2 regions of the Paenibacillus sp. GCM10027629 genome follow, and region 2 is predicted to be linked to the other one. Evidence: riboswitches for the same ligand, from Rfam matches in the RefSeq annotation. Region 2 holds a riboswitch; the other holds the start of a gene.
The links. A riboswitch is a leader RNA that binds a small molecule or an ion and turns the genes downstream of it on or off. The one in region 2 is predicted to bind S-adenosylmethionine.
Positions count from the first base shown of each region.

Region 1: linked by a shared signal. The riboswitch ahead of metA (homoserine O-acetyltransferase MetA) and the one ahead of ACFQZR_RS09725 (hypothetical protein) in region 2 are both predicted to bind S-adenosylmethionine.

Region 1 covers NZ_JBHTGZ010000012.1:633,575-645,814, forward strand. Annotated here, with positions in the region: gene ACFQZR_RS23495 (EAL domain-containing protein) at 1-1,249, opposite strand, end outside; gene ACFQZR_RS23500 (aminotransferase class I/II-fold pyridoxal phosphate-dependent enzyme) at 1,340-2,509, opposite strand; gene ACFQZR_RS23505 (aminotransferase class I/II-fold pyridoxal phosphate-dependent enzyme) at 2,512-3,684, opposite strand; gene metA (homoserine O-acetyltransferase MetA) at 3,709-4,626, opposite strand; SAM riboswitch class I at 4,736-4,847, opposite strand; gene corA (magnesium/cobalt transporter CorA) at 5,232-6,167, shown strand; gene ACFQZR_RS23520 (HRDC domain-containing protein) at 6,269-7,282, opposite strand; gene ACFQZR_RS23525 (DUF3055 domain-containing protein) at 7,518-7,814, shown strand; gene ACFQZR_RS23530 (phosphodiester glycosidase family protein) at 7,879-9,012, opposite strand; gene ACFQZR_RS23535 (5'-3' exonuclease) at 9,021-9,896, opposite strand; gene ACFQZR_RS23540 (arsenate reductase family protein) at 10,201-10,560, opposite strand; gene ACFQZR_RS23545 (RluA family pseudouridine synthase) at 10,599-11,570, opposite strand; gene ACFQZR_RS23550 (cob(I)yrinic acid a,c-diamide adenosyltransferase) at 11,567-12,136, opposite strand; gene ACFQZR_RS23555 (bifunctional adenosylcobinamide kinase/adenosylcobinamide-phosphate guanylyltransferase) at 12,133-12,240, opposite strand, start outside.
Region 2 covers NZ_JBHTGZ010000009.1:107,497-119,736, forward strand. Annotated here, with positions in the region: gene ACFQZR_RS09695 (ABC transporter ATP-binding protein) at 1-672, shown strand, start outside; gene ACFQZR_RS09700 (energy-coupling factor transporter transmembrane component T family protein) at 669-1,478, shown strand; gene ACFQZR_RS09705 (ABC transporter ATP-binding protein) at 1,558-2,301, shown strand; gene ACFQZR_RS09710 (ABC transporter permease) at 2,302-3,528, shown strand; gene ACFQZR_RS09715 (macrolide family glycosyltransferase) at 3,617-4,810, opposite strand; partial or broken gene ACFQZR_RS09720 (DUF4303 domain-containing protein) at 5,080-5,384, shown strand; SAM riboswitch class I at 5,612-5,740, shown strand; gene ACFQZR_RS09725 (hypothetical protein) at 5,841-6,374, shown strand; gene ACFQZR_RS09730 (hypothetical protein) at 6,753-7,418, shown strand; gene ACFQZR_RS09735 (hypothetical protein) at 7,606-8,022, opposite strand; gene ACFQZR_RS09740 (hypothetical protein) at 8,161-8,460, opposite strand; gene ACFQZR_RS09745 (NUDIX domain-containing protein) at 8,965-9,132, opposite strand; gene ACFQZR_RS09750 (sensor histidine kinase) at 9,207-10,349, opposite strand; gene ACFQZR_RS09755 (response regulator transcription factor) at 10,346-11,032, opposite strand; gene ACFQZR_RS09760 (DUF6223 family protein) at 11,204-11,596, shown strand; gene ACFQZR_RS09765 (DUF6223 family protein) at 11,586-12,071, shown strand.

The DNA of each region.
Region 1 (12,240 bases), on a different contig from region 2:
GCCCCATCTCAACATTGTGCCGCATTAGCACGCCTGCTTCTTCTTCTCGTTCGACCCCTTCAGCAATGACTTGGCATTGTATGTCATGCGCGAAGGACATGATCGCTTTGAGCATGGATTCCTTGGCGGCAACGCGATCAATTTCTTGAATGAGCGACTTATCAATTTTGATAATATCCGGAATGATCTCAAGAATAGATTGCAGACTAGAGAAGCCTGCACCTGCATCGTCAATCGCAACGCGAAATCCGAGACTGCGAAGCTTACGGATTACTTGCGAGCTGCTCACATAATCACGCATCAGATGTTGTTCCGTAATTTCGAAGATCACATGACTAGGGCTAATATTTTCTTTCTCAATATACCGTCTAATATTCCGTTCGAAGTGTGGGTGACTCAGCGTCACCGCTGTAATGTTAATAAAGACGGGACTCATGATGCCCCGACCCTTCATTTCTTCGAAGGCCTTCTGGATCACCACGAACTCCAACTCAGACAGCAATTGAACCCGATCCGCATAATCAAACAAGGCCTCTGGCGAGTGAAATATCGTATCGATCGGTCCCCGCGTGAGCACCTCATAACCGTATACTTCGCCCGTCTGGAGATTCAAGATCGGCTGCGTAAGAACCGTAATATCCTTGTATTCAATAATTTGACTTAATTGCTGCTTCAATGAATTGTACGGAATCGGCGCAAGCCCGGCTGCAAGCAGCCAGGCTTCTTGGACAGCGAGGTAGATCCCATGCTTCTCATCATCGATATCTGCAGGGAGCTGTGTCGCACCGCTAATAATCTGAACCGTTAAATCACTCTCTTGTAGTTCAAAATTCAGATCCGTCTGAATCGACTTCCCGATGAGAATGGCAAGCGCATCCGTCTCTTGCGCCAGGAATGGAATCGTCTCACGAATAAAAATGCCATAGACATTGGTCTGAATCATCTTGACCCCGATGAGCCTGGATGCATCGACATATTCAAGAATCGTATCCCGAAGAATATGTTCGAGGACCTTAGTCAGGTGCTGCATTGTATCTGAAGAATGCTGACGAATGAATTGATCAAATTGATGGACACTTAGTAGAATGAGCGAGCATATATGGCCCTGTCGACGGGCCTTACGAACCTGATGAATAACGGGATCCCTCAGCTTAAAGCTCGGTGGCAGAATATTCATGGAACGGTTCGTTCGAGATAACATACAGATGTTCTTCAATCGTTTGATCGATTCATCAAAAAAGGTACCCATACTACGCTCTTATGCCCCCTCGCATCCAGACGTTCTTATTGTCACTATTCTATCACAGCGTAACAAAATATAACAATATTTACCTTATCGTTACACGTCTCGCAGGGCGTTCGATAAATCATCAATCAAATCGTCAACATGCTCAAGCCCTACCGAATAACGAAGCAATCCGTCTGTAATTCCCTTCTCTAGACGAACTTCTCGAGGCATGGAGGCATGAGACATCATGGCTGGGTACGATAAAATGCTCTCTACAGCGCCAAGGCTGACGGCTACGAGCGGGATTTTTACTTTACTGAGCACTTGCTTCGCCCGTTCACCGGAACCGACATCAAATGATACAACTGCGCCATAACCCGTGGACTGTTGTTCATGAATTACACGGCCAGGATGATTCGCTAGGCCTGGATAGTATACCTTCGCAATCGAAGGTTCTTGTTCCAGCCATGCCGCCAGCTTCTTCGCACTCTGCTCCGAATGCGCCATACGCGCTTCAAGCGTCTTCATGCCGCGCATGAGGAGCCAGCTTTCTTGCGTACTAAGCACCGCTCCCATCCCATTCTGCAAATATTTAACTTGGCGGGCAAGCTCTTCTGTAGCTGTGACAGCTAGTCCAGCAAGCACATCACTGTGACCGCCTAAGAACTTCGTCGCACTATGCAGTACAAGGTCCACACCAAGCTCAATAGGACGTTGATGATACGGTGTCATAAACGTATTATCCAGCATCGTTAGGAGGCCGTGTTCCTTCGCCCATGAAGTGACAGCGGCAATATCGGTAATTTTGAGCGTCGGATTTGACGGTGTCTCCATAAATACAGCTTTTGTATTCGGCTTCAGAGCGCTCTTCACTTGATCGAGATCCGTCATATCGACGAACGTCGTCTCAATGTTCATCCGACTTAGGATGGTCGTTAGGAAACGATAGGTCCCCCCGTACACATCTTCCGTCACGATCACATGATCTCCTGCGGATAACAACATGAAAGCGGTAGAGATCGCTGACATCCCGGACGGGAAAGCATACCCATTCGTTCCGCCCTCAAGCAAGGCGATATAGTCTTCTAGCGCTTGGCGTGTCGGATTCCCCGAACGGGAATAGTCATACGTCGGCGGATTGAAGATATCATGATGGTGGAAAGTTGATGCTTGATAAATCGGGACACTGGAAGCACCCGTCGTCTCGTCGATTTCACTTCCGAAATGAATCAACTTCGTTGCAAATTTACGATTCCGTTCTGATCCTTCTGCATGTGCCACGACTATGCCCCCTCGATCTCTTGTCTTGCAAGCTCAATTGCACGGCCTAAATCCGCAATAATATCATCGGCATGCTCAATCCCCACGGAGAAGCGCAGGAGACGATCGTCTACACCGACCTTCTCACGAATTTCAATCGGAATATCCGCATGGGTCTGCACGGCTGGATACGTCATCAACGACTCTACTCCGCCAAGGCTCTCGGCAAAAGCAATCAATTGAATATGACGTAATATCGGCTCAATATATTTTGCTTCCTTCATTTTGAAGGAGAAAATGCCCGTATTGCCTGAGGCTTGCTTCTTCTGAATTTCATAGCCCGGATGTCCCGGCAGACCTGGGAAATAGACTTGATCAACAAGCGGATGCTCCTGCAAATACGTAGCAACCCGTGTCGCATTATATTCATGACGCTCCATCCGCAGCGCTAATGTTTTCATGCCGCGCATTAACTGATAGCTGTCACTTGGACTCAGTACAGCACCAATCGAATTGTGCAGGAATCCTGTATACTCTGATAGCTCCTTGCCTTTCGTAATGATCAGTCCGGCGAGCACATCATTATGTCCGCCCAAATATTTCGTCGCACTGTGCACCACAATATCTGCACCTAGCTCAATCGGACGTTGCAAGAATGGTGTTAACAAGGTGTTATCGACAATCGATAACAAATTTTTTCGCTTCGCCCATGCCGCTACAGCTTCAATATCTGTGATCATCATCAGTGGATTCGTTGGTGTCTCGATAATAACCGCCTTCGTATTCGGCTGTGCCACTTCTTCCAGGGCATCGAAATCATTTGTATCCACATAAGAAGCTGTCACGCCAAAGCGCGACATAATTTTCTCGATTAACCGGTAAGTACCCCCGTATAGATCCAGCGAGACGATCAGATGATCGCCTTGACCGAACATGGCAAATACGGTCTGAAGCGCCGCCATTCCAGAGCTACAGGCAAACGCTGCATCGCCGCTCTCGAGTTTAGCTACCGCTTCTTCCAAGACGCTGCGCGTCGGATTCTTCGTCCGAATATAATCGAATCCCGTGCTCTGTCCTAGCTTCGGATGACGAAACGCAGTTGCTTGATATATAGGATAATTAATCGCTCCCGTAACAGGTTCCTGCACAGAACCAATCTGTGCGAGACGACTTTCAATTTTCAAATCTTCTGACATGTCTAGATATCCTCCTCTGTCCTATTAAATGCCTGCGCCAAGGTCAAATGGTGTCTCTTGATATACATAGTAATTCAGCCAATTAGAGAATAATAAGTTGGCATGCGCACGCCATAGCGATAAAGGCACCCGTGATGGATCATCCTTCGGATAGTAGTTCTTCGGAATTTCGACATCAAGTCCTTTGGCAACATCACGGTCATACTCCCATTTTAATGTAAGCGGGTCATACTCGGAATGGCCTGTCACGAAAATTTGCTTGCCGTCTTTGGTCGCAACGATATAGATTCCTGATTCTTCGGATTCCGATAAAATCTCTAGGTTCTCATTAAGCTCGATATCTTCACGTCTTACCTCGGTATGACGGGATTGTGGTACGTAGAACTGCTCGTCGAATCCACGCAATAAGCTGATATTCGGCGTTGTAATCACATGCGGGTATACGCCAAAACACTTCTCTTCCAAAGAATATTTGGGTACGCCAAAGTGATAATACAGACCTGCTTGGGAGGCCCAACAGATATGCATGGTTGATGTTACGTTCGTCTTACTCCATTCGAAGATTTGTTCAAGCTCTTCCCAATAGTTCACTTCTTCGAACTCCATTTGTTCGACAGGCGCTCCCGTTACGATCATGCCGTCAAACCGGCGATGGCGAATATCTTCAAAGGTATGGTAGAACGTCTCGAGATGCTCTGCCGATGTATTTTTCGACGTATGGGATTTGGGATGAAGAAGAACCACCTCGACCTGCAGCGGGGTATTCCCGATGAGGCGCAGCAGCTGTGTCTCTGTCGTTTCCTTCGTTGGCATCAAATTTAAGATCACAATCTGAAGCGGACGAATGTCTTGATGGTATGCAACACTCTCATCCATCACAAAAATATTCTCATTAGTTAATATTTCTTTCGCTGGCAATGCATCTGGAATTTTAATCGGCATGCGTCATTCACTCCTTTGTGGGATTCTTAAACCATTTGATGGGGTATTGCTCGGAGGGTACAAAAAAAGGCCTCCACAGAGAAGGCCTACGTTAATATATCCGGCGCTTCTCTTATCTCTCAGCAACGAAATCCATTCGTTTCCGCAAGAATTAGCACCGTGCTTTTCAGTCGGTTGCCGGGTATCATCGGGCTAGTCCCTCCACCTACTCTTGATAAGAATTTAGCAAAACCTTATTTGGTTTTTTTTACATAACCCTACTTTAATCCAATTTGAAACAGACGTCAATACACTTCCATCAGCTTCATCCATCCCATGCTGAGGAACGCACCATTCTTCGGTCCGCGCCATATTCTACATTAACTTGGTTCACCGTTTTTTTCATTGCTTGTAAGATATAAGCGCGTTATACTAAGACGAGTGTTCCAAGAGATGAAACATAAAGTAGAGGTGAGTAAGGATGGAAGGCGACCCTATACCGCAGAGGACAATGTCACATATACAACTAAATAGGAATGAAATCTGTCGGTTGTGCCTGAAATCTGTGTAACAACGCATCTTTTGGCCTGCCTTCTGGTTTCATTCGGGAAGAGGAGTGAAATCAGATGAAAATCCGGTTGGTACAAGAAGGTGTGTTCACCGTCATCGAAGATATTAACCAAACGATCATCCCGCCAGAGAACGGCTTCTACTGGATTGATGCAGATGTTGAAGATCTGATCGTCCTGCAGCCGTTATTCACGTTGCATGATTTGGCCGTGGAGGACTGCCTCAGTGAAGAGGAACAACGTCCGAAGATCGAAATTTATGAAGGACATTATTTTATCGTTATTAACAGCATTCGATTTGATGATGAGGAGATTTTCCTACGCGCCCTAAGCATGTTCCTGGGCAAACATTATATTATTACGGTAACGAAGCAGAAGATCAATGAGCTCCGCACAGTGAAACCTATTCTGTGGGAACAGGAAGTCAATCGACCTGATAACTTCTTATATCATTTGGTCGACCTTGTCGTCGACAGCTATTTCTCTGTCGGAGATCGCATCGAAGACCGCATTGAACATCTCGAAGAAGATATCGTGCTTCATACGAAGAAGACCCATTTGAACGAAATTATCGGTCTGCGAAGCGAAATCCTGTGGCTCAAGAAGGTTCTTGGACCGCAGAAAGACGTGATCGCGACCTTAAATAAGAAAGATCTGCGTCTTATCGACGATCAGCTGCAGAAATACTTCAGCGACATCTATGAGAATGCCGTCAAAATATCCGAGACCTTCGACACGTTCCGCGACCTGATGGCCAACTTACGAGAAGCTTATCAGTCCAGCGTCGCGAACCGAGCGAATGAGATCATGAGAGTCTTCACGGCGCTGACGACCATCTTCATGCCGATGACGATCATCACAGGGATCTACGGGATGAACTTCACCCACATTCCTGAGCTTAATTGGGATTACGGATATTACATTGTTTTAGGGGCGATGCTCTGCCTCGGATTCGGGATGTATTTCCTATTCAAGAAAAAAAACTGGCTATAACAACTTCTTGGTGCTGATAAGTCGATTTTTCTAACATAATTAATGCAGGACTTGATCTGAACTGCTGCGCTTAGCAGTGTAGATCAAGTCCTGTTTTTCATTTATCCTGCCTGACGTTGTTGATTGTCTATCTCCCGCTGACGCCGATAACGAATACGAACCAACCGAATACGCTCGTAATACATGGCCGCTTGCTCTCCTTGCAGCCCCGTATCCCCATAGACCTCGAGCAAGATCGGCTTCAAATATCGATACCCATCGCGCTCAATAGCCGACCATATGGCGGCCTGCTCCTCTAGAGGCACCTGCTGGAGCTCTTCTTCGATCAGACGCTCGATATCATACCCTTCCCGATCAAGACTTTCGAGCGCAATCAGAATATTCCGACGCGACATGCTGCAATACTGCTCCAGATCTGTGATGGAACAACCCTGCTGAATTCCTTCCAGCAAACGTTTCTGTTCTGCAAGCCGATCCATTTCCTGCTTATATTTTTGTTCTTTTTGCTTATACAGCCATTGGGCATATTCTTCCCGAGTCACCTGTTCTTTGACCCAATCCAGCGGAAACACTGTCGTTCGTTCAGTATCTTGAAGCAAGCTTACGATCTCCTCGCCATAGAGGTTCACCTTGTTCTCTCCGAAGCCAGGCAGTTGAAGTAACTCCTCCATCGTCTGCGGTACATAGACGCTGAGTAGGCGCAGCATACGGTTCGTCGCAATGAAATAAGGAGCCTTCTTGTCAGCAGTGGCGCGAGATCTACGCCATTGACTTAACATGGCATATAACGATTCATTCGGATATAAATCGCTATAGCAAGCGAGCAGCTGCGACCGAACCAATCGTCCCGAGTGCTCCGCATCACTCATCATTCCATCAATAATCGGAGCGTACCCTTCCCCTAACTTCACCGCAATACCATGTCGAAATGTGGTTAGAAGCTCCTCCCAGGACGTACCCGAGTACCATACCGATTGTTCCATCTTTCCATGGTAGGGTTCACTCCATACAAGCTGCCACACCCCATGTGCCTCACCAATCGATAATTGCGATGTAATAGTCCCATCTGATTCTTGCTTCCTTTCAAACGTGTTCAGAAAAACGATATTCATCATCCACCTCCAAAAAGTTCATGAACGCACGCAAAAAAGCACCCCTCTTATATAAGATAAGAGAGGTGCTTCCTCATTCGTCCGTTCATGCAATTGAGATCATCATAGCATAATTCCAAATTCTGGGCAAGTATAGGGAGACAAAAGTTTTCAAATAACTATAGGTACAGAAATTATAGTTCCTGTTCTTCCCAAATTCCGCTATAATGACCTCATAATCATTGAAGGAGTGACATCCATGTCTCAGCACGAGTTAGATTTTCTATCGGATTCAACGGAAGCAACGACGACGCGATTTGTGACATTCATTGGCGCAAGCTATAAACGGTTCGACCTCGCCATCATGACAACCAACCGCTTCTACGGGAAGAAATTAGTTACTGATCTACAGAGCGGTATTACGGCAATTATCGGTGAAGAAGACTTAGAGGAAGAAGGCTACTTGGAATTCACCTTCAAACTGTCGGAAGAGGAAGCAAGCGACCTGCGCGAATTCCTCCACATGGTTGTAGGCCCGACTGTCTTCACAGATTAATTACAATCCATCGATATAGAAAAAGGCTACCTTACTCATCGAGCAAGGTAGCCTTCTTTCTGTTTCACTGCAAATTCATGCCGAACAGCAGCATGTTGCTCAGCGGTCTACCTGCTGACGTAAGGACTCTCCCATTGGCATAGAGGCCGGATGATGCGCCCCCGTCCAAATTCATTGCCTGCTGCGCTCCAAGCTTCTGCATCACTTGTGCCCACGCTTGAATTGTCGCTCCATTGACCGTTGCAATCATAATGGAGCCATCCTTCATGACAGCAATCCCGCTTCGCGCACCGCCGCTGGTCAAAATTTTGGCAGATGTAAACCCTTCGGCCGTCGGATTCACCGCGAGCTTACCATCTTTCACAAGTCTTGGGCCCGCCCCAACTGCGGTGATGACATCTCCCCAAGGGATCTCATTGCCTTTCAGGTCCTTATAGTGAACTTCATATGATGCCATTGCACCCACTTTAAATCGTTTTGCTTGCCCTGTCTCGCTACCGTTAAAGACAAGCACATAACCATTCGCTGGGATCGCGACATCTTGATTTTGCGTCACTTTGGTGACTACGCCTTTATCTACGACAACCATCTCACCATAGTTAAATCCAATGGTTTTACCCCGTGCCGGCGTGTAGAGAATGCTGCTCGATTTCCCTTTAACGGGCGTTCGATTTGCAAAATAGACATAATAACTGCCGCTCTTGCCGCTGTCCGGATCGTAGACACTCCCCGTAACAGATACCCGTAAATGATCCATCCGAACTTGGCCATTTTTCGTAAATCCGATCGTTGTCCCGGTGTTACCAATATGCGCAAGCTGACCATTCTGTATGATCATGCCATAAGGCTCTGGGATGCCGCCATAGGCTTCAAAGTATGTGCCATTGATACCATAATCCGCATGATACCGTTTAACAATGTCTTTCATATTAGCTGTCTGACCAACCTTGCCGCCTGCCAGACCTACTTGTACACCGATATTTTTCGGCATCGTCACGGTCTGTACCGTATAAGTACGTCCGCCTACGGCAACCTTCTTCATCTCGACTTTTGGTTGGTAAGCAAGCTTCTGCGTTCCTTTCGAGGAAGATGTCGTACTGCCCGCAGTACCTCCTTGCCCTGCTGCCGTAGCCATGACAGCTCCGGTAAGACTGAGGACAAGTGTGAGGACGATGGTCCGAATAAACTTAGTTGACATGCTGACTGTTACACCCCGATCAATGAATTTAAACTCTGCATTTCTAACTCTGCAAATTTGCGTTCAATTTGTGTACGATCTAAGGTGAATTCGCAGTTGTCTATCGAACAGACGAGCGGCACATCGCAACGAATACGTGCTAAATCGCGAGATAAGTGCAGCATGTCGATGTCCGCTTCAATTTTGGTACGCACGGCTTTGGTCAGTTCATGAAGGTTCTCTAAGATTCCTTCTACGGATTCGTATTGTTGAACGAGCTTGTAAGCTGTTTTCTCTCCAATCCCGCGAACACCCGGATAGTTATCACTGGTGTCCCCCATCAAGCCTTTCACATCGATCACTTGCGCCGGTGTGAGTTGACGTTCTTCCATGAGTGTGGACGGATTGTAGACCATATAATTCCCGTGTCCTTTTTTCATAATGATGACATGGACACGCTCGTCAACCAATTGCAGCATATCGTGATCGCCGGTCAGGATATAGATATCCATGTCAGATCCATATTGCTTGGCAATCGTACCGATACAGTCATCGGCCTCGTATCCAACTTCACCGATATTCGGAATGCCGAAGCTCTCCATCACTTCACGAATTAAGCTGAATTGCGGGATAAGATCTTCTGGTGCTTCGCCGCGATTAGCTTTGTAATCCGAGAATTGCTCGGTACGAAACGTCTTGCTCCCCATATCCCAACAGCAAGCGATATGCGTTGGATCGAATTTCGATACGGCATCCCAGAAATAACGAATGAATCCATAGATCGCATTCGTCGGAATGCCTGAACTTGTCTTGCGAATATAACCGCCATATGCTGTCGCATAATAAGCGCGGAATAACAAAGCCATCCCGTCGACGAGGAGTAACTTCTGTTTATTGTGTTCCACCTTTGGATCTCTCCTAACTCTAATCTAGTAACAATCCTGTAAGTAACATCCTATTATTCTAGCATAGTACGCTCGTGACTGCCCGGCCTCTTTTTGCCATTATAGAGGTTGTTCAAAAGTCATCATTTGATCACGAAGTAGTCCGTGAAGCATATTCAACATCGAATCTTGCATTCACCCTCGAAGTCCGGTACTCATTTAGGTATCTCCTAAACTCCGTTCCTCCTTCTTCGGGTTCTCGCAACCTTCTCGGTGCTGAAATGCCGACTTTTTGAACACGCATTATAATATCAGACCCCAGGGATCAGCCCCAGCTGGTCTCGTACTGCTCTTCTTTGAATCCAACCGTAACTTGTTTCCCATCCGTAACAATCGGGCGTTTGATCAATCGGCCGTTTGATGCCATCAGCTTGACTTGTTCCTCCGCGCTCATCTTAGGCAGCTTGTCCTTCAGCTGCATTTCCCGATAGACTTCACCCGAAGTATTCCAGAATTTCTTCAATTCAAGGCCGCTATTTTCGATTAATGCCTTTAGCTCCGCTTCCGTCGGCGCAACCTCGAAGATATCCTGCAGCTCCAGCTCATGCCCTTTCGCTTGAAGCGATTTAATGGCGCTGCGGCATGTGCCGCATTTCGTATAATGATAGACTTTTAACTTGGACATCTATATTTCTCCTTTTAAACAAGCACTTATAATGCTAACTAAGTTAATTCGTTCTGCATCGCGTCTTGCAGCTGCTGAAGGTCATTCGGCAATTCTGCGGTAAATTCCATCCATTGCTTCGTGATCGGATGCGTAAGACCAAGCTTCCAAGCATGCAGCGCATGCCGATCCATTCGCGCGTCTAACGCCTTTGCCTTAACATCTGTATCTTCGTCAACGAGAACTAGAAACTTGTACATTTTATCACCGATTAATGGACAGCCGATGGATTGCATATGCACGCGAATTTGATGGGTGCGGCCTGTCTCCAGCTTTAGTTGAATCTTAGCACCCGCAGGCGACTTATAAGATTCCAGCGTTGTATAATGTGTAGTCGATGCATAGCCTGTTGGCGTCACAATGCGAACATGCGGTGATTCCGGGTCACGATCAATCGGACCTTCAATCGTCCCATACTGCGGATCCGGTATCCCATGCACAAAAGCCAAATACTGCTTATCCACTTGCCCTGCAATCATTTGCTCAGAAATATGCTGATGGATATACGGATTCTTCGCGATCGCGAGCACACCCGAGGTCTCTTGATCCAAGCGATGAACAGGCCGGAATCGATAATTCCAGCCCTGCTGCTGCCAGTAATGGACAACTCCATTGGCAAGTGTATTCATATAATGACCATGCGTAGGGTGAACGATGATCCCTGGTTCTTTATGCACGACTAAGAGATGTTCATCCTCGTAAATAATGGTGAAATCAATCGGCTGCGGCAAAATATCATCCGACTGCTCTTGCTCCATCCGAATCTGAACACAATCCCCTGCCTGCACACGAACACTGATATAACGTCGCTCACCATTCACCGTAATCCCATGCTCCGTTAGCTTCAATCTCGACATTAATTTGCGAGATACCATTAATCGATTCGATAGAATCGTCTTTAACAGCATCCCCTCCTCCGATGGAGGAACGATATAAGTGATCGGTTCGTAATATTGTGTCTCGGTTGTCATGGCTCGGAACGGAACACCTCTGCACTGCGAATATATTCAACATCGGGAACACCGCTCCGTACATTCGCCGTTCGAGCGAGCACGAAGAATAAATCCGATAATCGATTCAAATAATGGCGAACCTCGGTATGAATGTCCGCGACACTCCCCAGCTTCACAACAAGTCTTTCCGCACGACGGCATACCGTTCGGCACACGTGAAGCGATGCAGATCCACTGCTTCCACCCGGAAGAATGAACCGTGTCAGCTTCGGATTTTCTTGTTCATAATGATCAATCCATTGTTCTAATTGCGCTGTCATCTCAGCTTGAACTTTGAAGCTCTTCCCATCTGGATTCGCGAAGGCGAGATCCGAGCCGCAATCGAATAGCTCATGTTGAATTTGCAGCAATACGGATCGGATATCTGAGAATCGCTCCCCGCCAAGTTGACTCATCGCTTGACCAACGAAGCAATTCAACTCATCAATTGTTCCATACGTCTCTACTTGAATATGATCTTTCGGCACACGTCCGCCGATGACCGACGTCGTTCCTTGATCCCCCGAGCGAGTATAGATTTTCATCCTAAATCCCTCCCGAATTTCACCTGTTTACTTAATAGTTCCACAGCAATCCCTGATGTTAACAAATACAATTGCTTGCTTCTTGCAGCTAATCGTTCATTAAT
Region 2 (12,240 bases):
CAGGGCAAACGGGGAAAAGAAAGTCGAATATTGATTCAGCATGCAGAGATCCGATCGGGCGAGTGGATTGCATTACTCGGCGAGAATGGCGCGGGGAAAAGCACGTTGCTGCTCTCCATGATGCAATTGCTGAAGACTGAGGGGATCTATCGTTTGCAAGGAAAGGAAGTACAACTTCGGCGGGGCGAAGTACTCTCGGATCAACTCGCGTTCGTCTTTCAGAATCCGGAGTTGCAATTTGTTACGAATTCGGTGGCGGAAGAGCTTGGGCTATCGATCGGTATGACCAAGACAGATGGTGCTACAGCGGCGGATGATCCTCGGGTATGTGAGATGCTGCGTCACATTCAGTTGGAGCCAGAACGCAATCGTCACCCGTATCAACTGTCGATGGGGCAGAAACGCAGGTTGAGCGTAGCCACGGCGCTGATTCATCAGCGCCCTTTATTGCTGCTGGATGAACCTACATTCGGGCTCGATGCACGTAGCACATTTGCGATGCTCGAGATGATTGAAGCGTGGCGGCAGCGTGGGATGGCGATTGTGATGGCCACGCATGACCCTTGGATTGCAGAGCATTTTGCAACAGGAATCTGGCGCGTTACAGAAGGACTTGGCGTTGCTACGTCTGCAACGACCCGGATGAAGAGAGAGCTGGTGGGGAGCGTATGAACAACTGGTTCTCACCGAAGCGGGAGACATGGATGCATCACGTGAATCCTGCGATCAAGTTCCTTGTCTTTATTGGCTTGTTCATCATCATTTTATTTACGCATCGGTTGGATTTTATTCTCTATCAGTTCCTTGGGTATGCAGCCTTGTTGTTCCTGAGCAGCGGATATGCTTTACGTAAATTATTGCTGCTGACACTGCCGTTCATCTTTATTTTCGTATCGTCTTCCATGACCATGATTCTATTCGGCAAAGGGGAGACCTTATGGTGGTCTTGGGGACTCTTCCGCATCACGGAGGAGAGCTTCTTCCGAGGTATTCACATCGGGTTCAAAACATTAAGCTGTGCGGCAACGGGATTGTTATTTGCGTTAACGACGCGTCCCACCATGCTATTCTACGCGATGATGCAGCAGCTGCGCCTGCCGCCCAAATACGCCTACGCATTTATGGCTTCCTTCCGAATGCTGCCCATTTTGTGGGAAGAGCTCCAGATTCGGCAGCAGGCTCTAGCGGTACGTGGTGTTCGTTCGAAGCATTCCATTCGAGGGTGGAAGGAACGGCTGCTGAATTATGCGGTTCCACTGCTTGCACAGAGCATTCGCCGTGCGCAGCGGGTCGCCGTCGCGATGGAAGCCAAGCGGTTCACTGCACAGGCTAGCACGAGGATGCGAACCTATTATTACAAGACATCGATCACAAGCCGTGATGGCTACTTCTTGGTTATCATCCTAGTGATGGTGACGGTTGCTTTTGTCGCGTCGCATGAAATTCCTTTGTTCAACGTGGGTGATGTTCGTGGGTGAACGGATCCTGTGGTCGCATACATCCCATTCGCAACTTCCTCATCGCTTCGCTATAATAAGGGTAGAGGTGAGACAGGCCATGAAGACGATATTGCAGGTCAATCAATTAACGGGCGGCTATAGCACTGGAAAGCCAGTGCTTCATGATGTGAATTTTGATGTTAAGGCAGGCGAAATGGTGGGCCTGATCGGATTGAACGGCGCGGGCAAGAGCACGACGATGAAGCATATTCTAGGCCTGATGCAGCCGCATAAGGGCGATGTTACGCTGCAAGGGAAGACATTAGCGGAAGCACCCGAAGTTTACCGGGGGTCGTTAGCATTCGTTCCTGAGACACCGATGCTCTATGAGGAACTGACCGTGAAGGAGCATCTTGAGCTGGCGGCGATGGCGTATGGCGTCGAGAAGAAGGACTATGAGGAACGCGTAGAGCATTTGCTGACATTGTTCCAGATGAACGACAAGTACAATACCTTCTCCATGCATCTGTCCAAAGGGATGAAGCAGAAGGTCATGATCATGAGCGCATTTCTCGTTCATCCGCCGCTCTATATGATCGATGAGCCTTTTCTAGGACTTGATCCGCTTGGGATCAGGAACTTGCTGGATTTCATGGTGGAACTGAAATCACGCGGCGCTTCGATTCTACTAAGCTCCCATATTCTATCGACGATCGAGAACTATTGTGATCGATTCATCGTGCTTCATCATGGGCGTGTGATTGCACAAGGGACGTTGGAGGAACTAAGACAGCAGCACCGCTATCTTGGCGATACATCGCTGGAGAATATTTTCTATCAGCTCGTTAAAGGCGGGGCGTAGATGATGGATCTTCAATCATTATGGCGACGGCGAAAAAGCGCCTTCTGGCAGGAAGTCTTTCCGTACTTCCGCTATGTGGGGCAGAGCGGATTTCTATTGTTCCTTGGATTCATCTTCATCGGCGGTGCTGCAGGGTATGTCGGATTTCTAGGGAGGATCCCGGCGGATTTCCCAATTCGAACGGTGAGCCTTATCGTACTGCTGCCGTTTGTCCTGTGGAGCAGCTTTCGGACGTTCCTTCAGCCTGCGGACCTAGTCTATTTGCTTCGGGTAGAACCGAGGATGAAGGAATATTTTCGAAAAAGTATAGGGTATAGCGTCAAGCCAAAGCTTATCCTTTTAAGTATAGTATACGGCATTCTATGGCTGCTCTATGTTCGAGCGGATCAAGATCCGAAGCCGTTCTTGCTCTTATGGGGCGTGTTGTTGGCGCTCAATATCATGAACAGCTATGGCAGTTGGCAGGAGCGCTGCATGAGCCGGCCTGGAGTACGGTGGAGTTATCGTCTGACACGTTGGCTGATATCGATAGTGCTGCTCGCCGTATGGCTATGGCAGCCGACGTGGAAAGCTGTGATCTTCAGCTTGATTGTTATTATTACATATGTGGTTGCTCTCCGAGTACCGCGTAAACATGCCGTACCGTGGGAATTGCTTATTGCAACAGAGCGAGATCAGCGCGGACGGTTCATGATCTTCTTGAACTGGTTCGTCGATGTGCCGTCCATGCCGCAGAAGGTGTATAAGCGTACATGGCTGAACGTACTTGGCAGGCGGATTCGTTTTCAGCAGGATTCTGCATACGATTATTTATATTTGAAAACATTGCTGCGTAGTGATGTGCTCGGCATGGTCATTCGTCTGACTGTGCTCGGCATGTTGATCTTATATTGGGTGCGTAGTTCGAATTGGGCACTTCCGCTCTATGCCTTCATGTTGTTGATCATAGGGACACAGCTGACCGCAATCAGGCGGTTCCATCGGTACTCGTTCTGGGCGTCGATCTATCCAATCCCTTATCATTTCCGTAAAAAGGCGGTTGTGAAGGTCGCACGGCGGACGCATCTTGCCCTCGCGTTCATCTTATGGCTGCCATTGCTGCTAACGAGTGGGGCATGGTCTATGGTCTTCGCTGCCCTAGTTGGTGGCATCGCGTTCGTATACTTCTTCCAGTGGGCTTGGTCCCAGAAGAAGTGGATGGAGCATGAGGATGATGAGGATTTGTAAGAGGTACATCTTTTGAGAAAATCGCTTTTCTTTCCCGATTGTAAGGGCAGGAAAAGCGATTTTTTCATGAGATAGATGGAGCAGTTGTTCATTGATTATAAAATTCGAATATCTCATCAGCAGCTTGATGATACCCCCCTGATTCTCGAAAGGATTCACCAATATTTGCTGCAGCATTCTTGAAAGATGAGAGGCTTAACATATGATCTACGGCTTCACGTAGTTGATTTGCAGTCAAGCTTTGCATTTGTAATTGAATGCCTGCTCCGATATTGGCGACTTGCCCCGCAATGATCGGCTGATCCGCGCTTTGTGGGATGACAATTAGCGGAACCCCGTAATAGAGACCTTCATGAGTACTGTTCATTCCACCATGTGTAATAAATACTTTCGTGTATTGCAGTACATCCGTTTGAGGAACATAATTTTTTACGATGAAGTTTTTAGGAATTTCCCCTAAATCAGATATTTGGGCTTTACTTCCAACAGACATAACAATCGTATGTTCCGTGTTCCCAAATGCCTCAAAACAAAGCTTATAGAAATCCATTGCTTGGTTAAAGACTGTACCCAGTGAAATGTAAATAGGGTTACTCCCCTGGATTGCAGTAAAGTCAAAGTTTTCTTGCGTTAATCGTGAAGAGATGGATGGACCTACAAATTTATAAGTTTGGTCGAATGCTTCTCCATCAGGTTGAAATTCTCTTGTTGTATATACGATTGTAAGTGGTGCAGGATTACAAAACACTTCGTACGGAGAATGGATCTCCACATCATATTTTTCCTTCACCATTGCCGTCAGGCTTTGAAATTTATAATTGATTGGTTTAACGATTTCCGCAGGGACTTCGGTAGAAAATTGTTCTAACATTTTATCGAATGAAGCTTCTGACTGCGCAAAAGAAGTACAAGAGTTGATTGCAGGAAGCTTAAGAATTTGAGCAAGTAATCGTCCACAACCAAACATGGAATCATGGATGATGTAATCAAAATGCTCTCCTTTGATCTGTTCAAGAACGCTTGGTATGACGATATCTGACGTAAGTAAAAGACCGTTAACTCTTTCGAGTAAATAATCTCTTCCACCTGAGATAAAGGCTTTAATAAATTTTTGATCGTCAAATGTTCGAACTGTTGCTCCTGTCTTCTCAATACGCTCCCGAAAAGCTTCTATACAAAAGTACACGACCTCTTCTCCACGGGAAATAAGCTCTTGTACCACTCCAATCGTTGGATTGATATGACCCTCTGATCCGCCATTAATAAATAACACACGCGCCATTTCTACCGCTCCTTAGGTATACTGTTCTCTAAATTGTGTAAGAGTAAGGGACACTATTCCATACCATCGCTCGAATCAAATAATCGCATCAAGTTTATCATAGAACAATACTTGAAAATCTCAAAACTTTAATCACCGTATTTTTTCGCTATAACGTTGGTTGGATTCAACTAGAAAGAAATAGGAGAGCCCACGGAAATACGAGGGACAAAGGAGAGAAATGGATTTGGATTTTCACGGCGGTAAACTCAACCGATAACTTGAACAACATGATTGCTGGCGATCCTGATGATGCAATTTATTATCGCTGGAGTCCAGGGGAATGGGATCATGAATTTGAAGGTGCTGAATATTTTGCGGAATATCTAATCTATTGTTTAACGAAGTGAAGGGTATGAAATCGGTGGAAAGCGTCAGACATTTTAAAGAGAAAGTATACGAGTGTTGCGTGGCAGCGCTTGATTCGCTGAACGAAGAAGGCTTTTTCTTCGATTTGAACGAATCTGGGGTACTGGTCTTTACTGTTTCGGATGCTACGAATGCTCTAGAAAGCTCGCTATTATGGCGCGTATAAACCCGGAAGGTTCCGTTCTCGGCGGGTAGGATAAGGCGATGGAAATCGATCTTCGGAAATAGGTTGTAACTTACCAAAAAGGATTTTGGGAATTTATAAAAAAATATCATTGTACAAAAATCGAAGATGGGGTTCAAACTTGGTTCCTCTCTGACCTCTTTTACGTCGAGGTACCTTGACATCAGAATGCTTTATAGTATTATAAAAATAATTGAATATGTTGAATTTTCTTATCAAGAGTAGGTGGAGGGACTAGCCCGATGAAACCCGGCAACCGACAAACCTTTGTTACCAAAGGAATGCACGGTGCTAATTCTTGCAGAAAAGCTGTACTAAGCGAATCTGGGAGATAAGAGCGAGGATATGACTTTGAATTCTTATGACCTTTCTCTGATTCTAGAGAAGGTCATTTTTGTTTTCATGAGCTAACTAAACATGTGTAAAGGTGTGATAAGGATGCCGATCACGATTCCTAACAATGAAACTGTCGAGTATCACCAAGATATTCATCCCCTTCGTATTGGTTTGCTAAATTTGAAAAAATCAGCGATTGGTCTTTCTTTTGAAAGTTCGCAGCAGTGTAAGATTACCCGAATAGAATGTTTTCGATTTGACAGTAAACATACAGAAAAGCTGCAACTTGGACATGGAACAGATGATATCTGCGGGCTAATTGCTATCTCCACAAATACAGGAGCAGTTGGCTTAAGGGAATTTGAGATCCCTTGTAACAGCCTGAGGTCCGATTTGACTATGTGGGCTGCTCTTTTCCAGCGAATTAAAGGTCTGACCTTGACGGAAAGCATGAAATATGCTCAATTAAAGCAAGAGGCATGGGGACCTGTGAGATTTGAATTAATTGAGTCCGCAATAATGGATATAATTGAAAAAAATGAATTAGCATTAATAAACAACAAGGATCAAAGATACTTCTACTTCTGGGATCGGGCATACATATTTAACCATACGCAAGCGTACATCTCTTTTTAAGAGATTAACAATCCTACCCGTAAGCGGAACAAAGAGCTGCAACACGGCTTCCCCAAAGCAGACCGACGGCCCGAAGATTCCGAGTGTCTGCTTTGGGGCTGAATTACAAAGATGGTTTGTTCAATCAAGCTAACGTTCTCCGTTAGTTTAACAATCTCACAGTCATCCCTTCATAATAATCGATCTTTCACGAAGAAAAACAACTGGAAGGAATTAGATGCCAGTACATAGAATAATATTAAATGGATCTATAGGAGGGATTACGTATGTTCAATAATGTCCTATATTGATATGCTTTCCATCAAGGAGGGATAACGTATGTTTAATAACAAACCCCGATTAACAAGCTAGATAACTTAATTAATAGGGGATGAATATATGGTAATCGCTAATAACATTATTAAGCACCATTTTGAAAATATTTATTTTATTACAGGTAGTGCCTGCGGTGGAAAAACGACCGTATCTAAGTTCCTTGCAAATAAATATGATTTAATTCTTTATAGTTGGGATGATCGGTTTGCAGAATATCAAGCAATAGCGCATCCTAATTACCAGCCTGCAATGAGCCAACGTTCGAATATTACTTCCTGGGAAGAATACTTTATGAGACCTGTAGAGGCGTTTGCTGATTGGTTAGCAAGTTCATTTAAGGAACAAACTAGCATGGCGACTGTCGACTTATTGAGGCTATCTGGCAATGTTGGTGGCAAAAAAATAATTGTAGATGGCTTTTTCACCGCGGACATATTAAAAGAAATAACAGACTACAGTCGGGTATTTTTCTTGCTTGCATCTGAAGAAGTCATACGTCATGATTATTTTAATCGTGAAGAAAAACGAGAAATGTTAGAGTGCATAAACGGACTGAAAAACCCAAATGCAGCTATTGAAAATACCTTTCATACAATGTTGTATAAGCAAGAAGAGCGTGATAAAGCTATTCGGGAAAGTGGTTTCAGATATAACACTAGAGATAATCTCAACACTAACCCATTGGATTTAATTCGGGAAGTCGAAGAACATTTCGGATTTGGTAGATAACATTAATTAATAACGATTCTAAAGCTTGGCAATTCGCCAGGCTTTTTCTAATTATCACATTACTTCTTATGGAGCATTCCTGCCAGTTAGCGCAACGCGGCTGCCGATCCATGCCGGCAGCCGCGTTTTAGTTATTTTATTAAGCTATCGTGTCCCGTTAGCTTAACCAAATTCAGGTATGACATCGCTATTGACTTACAGGTATTTCAAGCGTGGTTCTATCAGGGTATAATACAAATTCCCACACTTTTCCGTCATCTCCCTTGTAGAAGAAAGAATACATAAAAGCTTTTTCCTTCTGGAAGTTAATAAATAACTGGTTTACAACATTGCCATCGATTATATCTTCGTGGGCTACCACATCTAATCTTCGTTCATAGTTTGTGTCCTCATTGGTGGTATCATAAAGCCATAGTAGGCCACCATCTGCATCACCTGAGATATAGTCTTTTCCAAATCTTTTTTCTACTTCTGACTTCGAAAGACCAATTTCTGCTTTTTCCTTTACAAACTCTTTATCTAATGTTCTGGCTGATTCACCTGTGCAACCTGAAAATACAAAGATAACAACAAAGACTAGACAGGCAGTGAGTAACTTCCTCATAGTAGTCCTCCCCTGGCAAGAAATAATCCCATTTATGTTGACGCTATTAATACAGTTGCGTATAACTGCCCTCTGGTTGTGTAAATATAAAAAAAGGCTATCCTCTTAATGTGATGATGATGAAGATAGCCTTTTTTATTATTTTTTTATAAATGTCCCGTAGTCCGTTATTACCTGTCTGGTGCTATCAGTTATATCGTCTTCATTGTAAACAATTTCAGAGGAATTAAATTGTTTATTAGAAGCAGCAGTTCTTTCGAATACACCATATTTGGTATTAATACTTTCTACGGAGTTTAGTACGTTAGCAATTTCTTGCGAACTCATTTTTTTCTGAGGAGTAAACATTGCATTATTAGCAAATATAGTAGTTGCTAATACCCCGCTTACAACGATGACGCTAAAACATACCGCTATTAGTTTCTTTTTTTTATTCATGTGATCATTCCTTTAGTTAATGTAATCATTACCGGTTGGTAATGTTGCCCAATTACACCTCCCAAAATTTAACTTATATTCATTATTTAGACGAGCATATCATAATAATTGTTTCTTATAAAAAAAGACCGTTTGTTCCTCGTTCGCGAAATTATTAAACTATCCTGCCCGTTAGCGCAACGCGGCTGCCGATCCATGCCGGCAGCCGCGTCTTAGTTATTTATGAAGCTATAGTGTCCCGTTAGTTTAATCTCTCTTCTCTGTTCAATGTTTTATGCCTTAAGTAAAATCTAACTCTTTTAACTCTGGAACAACAAACTGAGGAATTATTCTGTAATTATCAAGTTGTTCTAAGCTGACCCACAGGTTAATAAATTCCTCCTCGTTACTTATAAATTCAGACTCATGAAGGTAAAGAGGGCTATTTGGGGGAAGAGTGACAAGTTAAAACAGTGCTATTTCATGGAGGTAAATCGTTGGATACGTAGAAAAGTTCTCGACAACTCATACAAGTCTTTTGTCAATAATAGGAACAGCGTACTCTTCGCAGATCTCCCTTTCAATTGTTTTGCTCGCATCTTCAAAATGCTCTGCTCTTCCCCCAGGTAAAAACCATCTTTCATTTTCTATTGATCTTTGTAATAGAATTTTGTTGTTGTGGATTGGCAGCATATGCACACCGGAACCCAGGGGCAATCGTAATGAGGAAGTCCTGCATGTTTCTGCGCCGGAGTTGTCAAATTTCTTTAAATCTCATTGCCTTTAGGTAGATATACGGTAAATATAGTACCTTCATCAGGCTGACTCGCAACGCGGATGAAACCGCCATGGGCTCTTACAAAATGATGGACGATGGATAATCCGAGCCCCGTACCGCCTGTATGCCGCGAGCGCGCTTCTTCTACCCGGTAAAATCGATCGAATAGGTGGGGCAACTCCTCCGCCGGTATTCCGATGCCGGTATCGATCACCGAGACACACGCAAAGATAGCTTTCCGGTCAACGACCCGGTCTTCGATTTTAACTGTAATCTTCCCTCCACGAGGCGTATAACGAATCGCATTGGTCAGCAAATTAATGAAAACCTGCGTGATCCGTCTCGCATCGACCATCATGGTAACCGGTCTTGAATTCGTACAGAGGCGAATATCCAATCCGTTTTCTTCCACTTCGTATCTCACGTCATCCACAATTCGTTCCAGGTGTGCAGACAGATCGAGCGGTTTGCGATCGAGCGACAACCGGCCCGCTTCGGCGAGCGATAAGACATGAAGGTCGTCCACAAGCTGGTTGAGCCGGATGACTTCGTCATGCAGCCGAAGCAGCATTTCCGGCGAGATATCATGACCGGCCTGCTGATAATTTTCCAGTTTAAGCTGCATAACGGACAGCGGCGTGCGAAGCTCGTGAGCGACATCAGCCACTAACCGTCTTCGGGCTTCTTCGGCTTCACGCAGGCGAAACGTCATATCATTGAACGTTTGGGCGACTTTTCCATACTCATCTTTCGTGTCTACAGGTACTTTGACTTTCAGGTCACCCTGCGCCACGCGCTCTATGGCGGCTATAAGCTTTTTGAGCGGGTGGGTCAGAACCCCCGATAACCAAAAACTGAAGATCAACCCAATCGCGCCAAAAAAGAGCAACCGCATGCCATGCGTAACTTGAAGCAGTGCGTCCAGCCGCGTGTTGCCAAGGAAATAAGATTTAAAGATTTCGAATTGCTCTTTGGGCGCGGAGCTCAAATAGTCGGTATAGATTTGTTCCCTTTGAAATTGATCGATCAAGTCGGCTGTGTAGACTTGCGTTGTCAGAGAGAAAGTGAAGCTTACAATGAGCACGAGCAGTACCATATAGGCAAATATTTTCATGCGGACCGTCATCTTCATGAACGTTCACCGAATCGGTAACCGAAACCGTATACCGTTTGAATATAACGGGGATTGGCCAGATCATCTTCCAGCTTGCGGCGAAGATTCCGGATATGGGAATCCATCGTTCTTTCGTATCCCATGTACTCATCCTCCAAAGCAGCCTTTAACAATTGCAAACGGCTAAAGACAATGCCAGGATGACCAGCCAGTATCAACAAAATTTTGAATTCGGTAGGTGTTAATTGGATTTCCTGACCGTCTTTGAATACCTGACATTTAGCCTCGGAAATGATCAAGTTGTCTCTTTCCAAGAACATCGACCTATCTTCAGGTCCGCGTAAGCGGCGAAGTAAAGCTCGGATGCGCGAAGCGAGCTCGCGCAAGCTGAACGGCTTCGTCAAATAATCATCCGCGCCGATTTCCAGACCGACAATTTTATCCGATTCATCCGATCGTGCCGTGACCATAATAATGCCGCAATGCGAGGTTTGCCTTATTTCGCGGCATACGTCGATTCCGCTTTTCTCCGGGAGCATCCAATCAAGCACGACGAGATCAGGCCGTTCAGACCGGGCAATCATGAGCGCTTCCTTGCCGGTACAGGCAATCAATACCCGGAACCCTTCACGTTGCAAATAGGTCTGCATCTCCTCCAGCATGCCCGGTTCGTCCTCCACAAGCAACAATTTCGGTTCCATTCCCATCACATCTTTCCCTTTAGTCTGCTTCCATTGACGAGAGTTATATCGCTTACCGAAATTATACCGTGATTTGGTAGGTCCTTGAAGAAATCCACGCAAAAAGAGGAAGATCTGCATAAGTTCTCGACATTTGTTGTGTAAACTGGGGGTGAAAGGAGGGAAATCATCGTGAAAATAAAACTCATTTCATTCATAATCCTTTGTACATTTCTACTGGTGCCAACGATCGCCTTTGCTGAAGGGACTGGTGTTGGTTATGGTAGTATCACCCCTGGGCGGCTCTTGACTTTCGCGGCTGTGTTGATTGGGCTAAGCAGCGCACTTCTTGCTGGGATTGCTCTTGCCCGTCCAACCAATCGTTTTGCTACAGGTCAATGGCCTGTTCTGTCCATCGTGTTGGGTCTGTTTTGTTTGCTTCTCTCCATGTTTCATCTAGCCGTTACGCCTGCTGGTTTTGGTGCTGGCAACGGACGTGCTGGAGCGATCATAGCGACCGTGATTGGACTGATCGGCTTGGTGCTCGCTGGAATGGCTTGGTTCCGCTCTCTTCGTGACAAATAATTCGAATATTTTTTCTGTTTCTCTTAAGAACGTGAAGTTAGTTTGTAAACTGATCGTGAAAGGAAGGGTAGGCATGAAAATAAAACTCGTTTCATTTGTAATCCTTTGTACATTTTTCCTTGTGCCGACGATTGCCTCAGCTGACTCAGCTGAACAAGTCTACGGTTTTACTCCCGCACGAATCAAGATCCTCGTGACCGTGGTGATGGGGTTGGGCAGTGTGGGCATCGCTTGGTTGTCTTTGGCCCGTGCCTCTGATCGTTCTGGCAAAGGTAATTGGCGAATTGCGACCCTCGTGGCCATCGCGTTGGCATTGATTGCCTTTTTTATCGCTGGGCCGCATTTTGTTTACACTACCGGCGATATTGGTTCCGGTAACGGGCGAGGTGGTGCCGCCTTTGTCGTCATACTGTCGATCATCACGATCGTCCTCTCTGGAATGGCTTGGTTCGCCTCCCGATATCGCACTAGCTGAACCGAAACATTTACCAAATATGGCGAATGAACAGAGTGACGAGGCGATGTTCGGCGAGGCGAAACTTGTTTCTGAGTGAAGCGAGTTTTTCACACAAAGTGTACGAGTTTCGCTATGGCACTTAAGCGCCAAGTCTCACTATGGTGCACCGTCCACCGAACAGCGACCC